2 linked regions of the Oceanicoccus sp. KOV_DT_Chl genome follow. The protein of the gene in region 2 interacts with the protein of the main gene of each other region in a pairwise test. Links are inferred from orthologs where the notes say so. Each region holds a gene or a part of one and is shown on either strand. Other genes may lie near its edges. The genes, in order: UNITIG_RS22090 and UNITIG_RS10220.

The links.
Region 1: the proteins of UNITIG_RS10220 (region 2) and UNITIG_RS22090 interact in binary tests that used the Escherichia coli proteins (3 or more experiments, as listed by UniProt). The link is inferred for Oceanicoccus sp. KOV_DT_Chl from one-to-one orthologs.

Annotation. Positions count from the first base shown.
Region 1 is NZ_FQLF01000007.1:191,131-194,289, forward strand. Bases 327-3,159 are described here. They hold UNITIG_RS22090 (protein phosphatase CheZ), read right to left. Parts: upstream 2,238-3,159; coding sequence 1,416-2,237; downstream 327-1,415. Other genes in these bases: cheY (chemotaxis response regulator CheY), read right to left, coding at 2,294-2,680; UNITIG_RS22100 (RNA polymerase sigma factor FliA), read right to left, coding at 2,896-3,159.
Region 2 is NZ_FQLF01000002.1:1,373,501-1,376,825, forward strand. The notes cover bases 162-3,160. They hold UNITIG_RS10220 (chemotaxis protein CheA), read right to left. Parts: upstream 2,736-3,160; coding sequence 588-2,735; downstream 162-587. Other genes in these bases: UNITIG_RS10215 (chemotaxis protein CheW), read right to left, coding at 162-591; UNITIG_RS10225 (STAS domain-containing protein), read right to left, coding at 2,732-2,986; UNITIG_RS10230 (response regulator), read right to left, coding at 3,052-3,160. In the rest of the region: UNITIG_RS10210 (methyl-accepting chemotaxis protein), read right to left, coding at 1-48; more of UNITIG_RS10215, read right to left, coding at 82-161; more of UNITIG_RS10230, read right to left, coding at 3,161-3,325. UniProt on the Escherichia coli protein: Involved in the transmission of sensory signals from the chemoreceptors to the flagellar motors. CheA is autophosphorylated; it can transfer its phosphate group to either CheB or CheY.

The sequences.
Region 1 (3,159 bases), on a different replicon or contig from region 2:
AACCAGGTTTTTATCCAGATCGGTTTCTTCACCCAGCATTTCCAGCGAAATTTCTTTCTTCAAACTGCGAGCCAAATCCCGTACTACTCGAGGAAAACGACCAAACACTTTTTTGATGGGTTGCATCCGCGTTTCATAACTGCAGTTTGCAAATCAGCCGTCACCACATCTAAATTAGATACGGCTTTAGTCATTACTTCATCACCACTCTTGGCACCTAAGCGCACCAATCGATTACGGACCAATACCAGCTCGCCCACCATGTTCATGATGTCGTCAAGACGCTGGGTATCTACCCGCACCGTGGCCTCAGCGGCAGGACTTTCTTTAGCTGCCGGGGGCTTAGCTGCTGGAGGTGCTTTAGCTGGCGGCGCAGAGGGTTTCTTTTCTTCTGCAGCGGCCGGCTTTGGTGTTGGGGGCGGAGGTGGTGGGGGCGGAGGCGGCGCACTGGCCGGGGGGGTTGAGTATCACCACCGATATCGGTAGGCCCTTGTCCTTCTCCATGTAGCTGGTCTAGTAAAGCCTCAAACTCATCATCATTGATAACATCATCGCCGCCTGCAGCAGCTGGCGCCGGTTTATTGTCAGCAGCAGGTTTAGCGGTACTAGCTCCTGGCGCACCGGAGCCATGTAATTCGTTCAGTAATGCTTCGAATTCATCTTCCGTTATTTCATCATTATTTGAACTAGCGGCGGCCGGAGGTGGTGTAGGCTGCGACGCTGTCGCCCCGCTGTGCTGCCCTTTACCATGAATATTATCCAGTAACGCCTCAAATTCATCATCGCTAATTTCATCGGAGTCACTGCTGGCTGCAGGGGTTGCTGCCGCAGCCGGAGCCTCTGCAGGATCTGCGATCGCATTGAGGAACTGTTCAAACTCGGCATCAGTGATGTCACCGCCTGGCTCTGGCTCTGCAGCTGGCACTTCTTCAGCTGCATCTACTGGCGCTTCAGCCGTACCTGCAGCATCTTCTGCAACGACTAATGCACCTAAACGTTCCAGCAATTCCGGATCTGCTGGCGAGGGCGCATTACCGCCTTGCACTTCTGCAAACATTTCATTAACGGCATCCAGCGCTTGCAGCACCACATCCATTAACTCAGGCGTAACGCTACGCTTACCGGTACGTAAAAAATCAAATAGATTTTCAGTGATGTGACAGCAATCCACCAGTGCAGTGAGCTGCAGAAAACCCGCACCACCCTTAACGGTATGAAATCCACGGAATATAGCATTGAGTAAACCGACATCATCAGGACGTTGTTCCAGGTCGACCAACTGTTCAGACAATTGCTCCAGAATTTCACCGGCCTCAACCAGAAAATCCTGCAGTATTTCTTCGTCTTCACCGAACATTAATTACTCCCCAGTAACCACTCGCAATGCTAGCTAACAAACGTCTTAGTCGAATCGTCTAAAAACCCAGGCTCGATAACAAATCATCCACATCATCCTGTCCTGACACCACATCATTGCGCTGTTCCGCATTAATCTGTGGCCCCTCTGCAGTTACATCTTTACTTTCAGCTGACACATCTTCCGTTTTGGCAACTTCGGCTTTCCTAACAATTCCGGTTAATTCTTCTACTTGCCCAGCCACTCGCATCAACTCGACCAGACGCTCCTCAACCTCCTGTACCAAGCTAATAACTTTTTTGATCACCTGGCCAGTTAAGTCCTGAAAATCCTGCGCCAACAGAATCGTATTCAACTTGTCACTAAGCTGAGTCGATGAATCTGTTGAGAATGCTAAATATTCATCAATACGCCGGTATAAATCCCGAAACTCTTCAGGGTCCATCTCGCGACGCAGTAAACGCCCCCAATCCTCGCGTAAAGCCACAGCCTTATCGCCAATTGCAGACGCCAGCGGAATCCCCTCCTCCACCATGTCCATAGTCTTATCGGCAGAACTCTGCGTAAGATTAATGACATAATCGAGACGATCCTGGGCATTGGTCATTTTTGACTCGACATCACCCGCGGCATCACTCTCGCTAGTATTTGGAATCTCAGGTGCGCCAATATCGAAATTAACGATGGCCTCATGTAAACCACGAGTTAATTTACCTACTTCGCGGTAAATATTACGGTCGCGAGCCTCATTGAGGTCCTCTATCGCACTAGAAGCACCGGTGAAGTCCCCGGCCTCTAAGCGATCGACTAGCGTGCGGGCCCGGCCTTTCAGCTCATCCCACACCCCGTCGAGTTCGGTGCCTTTGTCTTTTCCCAACATGGAATTGTTTTACCTTGCGTCAGTGACTTAGCGGTTACGGCTGTTACCCAGCCTGACTAACCCTGAACCCGCTCGAAAATCTTATCGATCTTTTCTTTTAATACGGCTGCGGTAAATGGCTTCACTACATAGCCGTTAACGCCTGCTTGAGCAGCTTCAACAATTTGATCGCGCTTGGCTTCAGCAGTTACCATCAAAATAGGCATGTTCTTCAATCGCTCATCAGCACGAACCGCTTTCAATAAATCGATACCGGTCATGCCCGGCATATTCCAGTCAGTGACCAGAAAATCAAAATTGCCATTTTGCAGCATCGGCAATGCAGTGACACCGTCATCTGCTTCCGATGTATTGGTAAAACCCAAATCACGCAATAGGTTTTTGATAATTCGCCGCATTGTTGAAAAATCGTCAACAATGAGAATTTTCATATCTTTGTTCAAAGCTACCTCCAGAGAATTTCAGGCTTTGACGTATAAAGTGACGTACCTATCCAGTCTAGCCCCTGCTGTGGGGGTATCCAGTAGATAACGGCTTTTATAGCAATTTTTATCGAGATTTTCATAGAAAAATTATGTATTTATCTCATTAAGTTAAAGCTTATCGGCCAATGGCAAAAAAACTGTATAGATTGCGCTCAGCGGCAAGCGAGAATGGTTTACTCAGAAGGCGGGTTAGATTGCCAGTCGACCAACCGACTTCGCAATCGCAAGGCGGCCTGACTATGGATTTGGCTAACACGGGATTCACTCACCCCCAACACCAAGCCTATTTCTTTGAGGTTCAATTCTTCATCGTAGTACAAAGCTAACACCAACCGCTCACGCTCCGGTAAGGTAGCAATAGCTGCCGCCAAACCCCTGCGTAAAGCGTCACTTTGGATACCGTCCAACGGATCTGCTGCGGAGCTGGGTAGTTGCTC
Region 2 (3,325 bases):
TAACGACAGTATAGTAACTTTCATCTTTAAACTTAACTTGGCTAACATGAGAACATCCTCTCAAACATATTTAATAGGGTTTTAGTCCAATTCAGCTTCTACTAACTTTGCCAGTTCACGCATGGATAAGGTTTTATCCGCATCCAGCAACACAATAAAATCATTATCTTTTTTAGCGATACCCTGAATAAACTCTGCTCGAATTTGTGCGCCGAATGCCGGTGCATCCTCAATATCACTATCCTGTATCTCAGCGACTTCACTCACCGCATCGGCCAACAAACCAAGCGTGTGTTGCTGGCCATCACTTACCAACTCTATTACCACGATACAAGTTCTCCGATGCAACTCTATCGCTGGCCGCCCCAACCGAACTGCCAGATCAATGATCGGCACCACCTCGCCACGCAAATTGATAACACCACTAATAAAACGGGGCATCAAAGGCACAGCCGTTACGCCATCGTATTCAAGAATCTCCCGGGTCTTCGATAGCTCCATACCAAAAAACTCGCCGCCGATACGAAAGGTAAGGAATTGACGAGCTTCAGAAACATCCATACTTAACAATTCCGAGTGTTCACTATTCATGCAGAAAAATCCTCGCGCACACCCTTATGTCTGGACTCCATCAAGACAGCCGAGTGGATTAATTGGGGAATATCCAGAATAAAAGCAATCTCCCCGCCTCCTAATAAACTTGAGCCACCGACACCCTTCAATGCCTGGAAAATAGGACCCAGCGGCTTTATAACCGTTTGAATTTCACCATGCAGAACATCGACAATAATAGCCGCACGATCATTACCAAATTTAACTACGACTAATTTCTCTGGCTCTGTTTTACTCCCCGCTAACGCGAAGATTGATTTTAAACTCAGGTAAGGAACCAACTCTCCACGTAAATTAATGCTATTCCTTCCCGCCACATGCTCAACGGAATTGAAGTCCATACATTCAAGAATAGTCGCTTGCGGAATAATAAAATCGGTACCGTAGGCCGATACGTGAAAACCATCGATGATTGCTAACGTTAGAGGTAACCGAATACGAATCATCGTCCCTTTACCCGACTCGCTTTCTATCTCTATACCGCCTTGTAACGACTCGATATTTCTCCGCACCACATCCATACCAACACCACGACCCGACAAGTCAGTGACGGAATCCGCTGTTGATAATCCGGCATGAAAAATCAGTTGATGAATGTCGTGATTAGATAATTGCTGACTCGCTTCTACAACACCATTATCAATGGCCTTTTGACGAATCCTATTGGTATCGAGCCCGCCACCATCATCTCTTACTTCAATCACAATACTGCCCGCATCGTGGTAGGCTGAAAGCTTTAACAGCCCCTGCTCCGGTTTATTGCGCTCTTTTCTTATACTTACTGGCTCTACACCATGATCAATAGAATTTCTAACAATATGCGTAAGGGGATCGACCAACCGCTCTACCATAGATCGATCGAGCTCAGTTTCCGAACCTTCAAGTACCAGCCTAATATCTTTATCCAGCCCTGCTGCGGTATCCCGAACTACCCGTTGAAAGCGTTGGAAAGTATCACCTATCGGCACCATCCTTAAATTGAGCGCAGCATCCTGAATCTGCTCAGTAATAGACCCCATTCCGGTAACAGCTTCCTCCAGGTCATTATTAGCAACACTATCGCAAAGCAGGTCAATACGTTGACGACTTACTAACAATTCACCAATCAGATTAATTAATTGATCAACACATTCAGAATCAACTCTTATAAACCGGGTAGTACTAGTTCGCTCTTTAGTTTGCTGCTGCAGCGCCGCACTCACTACTTGTGGCGACACCTGCTGCTGGTCCATTAGCATTTCACCTAATGGTTTCTTGGCGCCACTCTCAAATAGTTGGGTAACCTGATCGCTTACTGCATCATCCAGCTCCTTAAGTGTCAGCGCACCACTATTGACTAATATTTCTCCTAGCTTGCGCTGCCCCAAACCAGAAGACTTAATGAGTTTAATATACTCCTCAATAGCACTTTGCGGTGGTACTAGCTTGATCTCGGCGCCGTCAGCAACAAACATAAACGCATCGTTAATAGCCTCTCGACTGGCACTACTTATCAAGCCCAACTCAAAATTAAAATATAATGTTTCGGGATCAAATTTTTCCTTGGCAGGCAAAGTATTAGTAATGGTTTCAAAATACTGAAACTCACCCATCGTTTTTAAAAATTTTAAAATTGAAAGGGGGTCCATTCCGTTTTGCAGTACATCTCCACTCAAGCGGATAGATAAATGCCAGCAGCCTTCACTACTATTATTTTCTTCATTATCTTCCTCGTCATCCGATGACGGCGATTCCTCTGCAAGCCACGGCCCTAACGCTTCTACCAGCTCTTGCTCAACAACTACATTTTCAGCCGAAATCTCTACACCTGCAATTACAGCAGCAACATGACTGCCAATATGATCGCCGCACTTTAATAAAATATTCAGTAAATCTTTTTCAATGTTAAAATCACCATCTCGTGCACGATCAAGGACGTTTTCTACCTTGTGAGTAAAGGCAACAATATTATCCAAACCAAACAACCCGGATGAGCCTTTAATGGTATGAGCCGCCCTGAAAATTTCATTAAGTGTTTCCGGATCGTTATCGCCATCTCCTATTCTAAGTAAGGCAGCTTCCATCTGCTCCAGTAATTCCTGAGCCTCTGCAATAAACGTATCTAGCGCCGCATCCATACTCATACAGCAACGTCCTCTTGCGTTAATATTTTCTTTAAGTTTAGCAAGTTCAATACTGAGTCAGCTGAATCACTGATTTTAGTAAGCTTTATTGATTTTTCTTCAGCGACAGCGTGGGCGAACAACACTAACAATTGTGCGCCAGAAGTATCAATTTCAACTATACCTGATAAGTCTAATTTAAGATCTGCAGCACACCATTCTGGCTTAGCAAACAGTTTGGAAAAATCCTCTTTAGCAGTATAAATTGTCATCTCCCCACTAAAGATAAGGTATAGCAACCACCTGATTTTTTCGCCTTAATTTCCATGAGTAATACTCATATAAGCATCGATACGGCTTTTAGCATTTGCTCAGGCTGGAACGGCTTAACAATCCAGGCTTTAGCTCCAGCGGCCTGACCTTGCTTTTTCTTTTCGTCCGCACCTTCTGTAGTGAGCATAATGATCGGGGTAAATTTATACTCAGCTAACTTTTTAACTTCTGTCACCATGGTAATGCCATCCATGTTCGGCATATTGACATCCGATATTATTAAATGAACTTTTGTGCCATTCAGTTTTGACAGTGCGTCTTTACCATCACATGCTTCA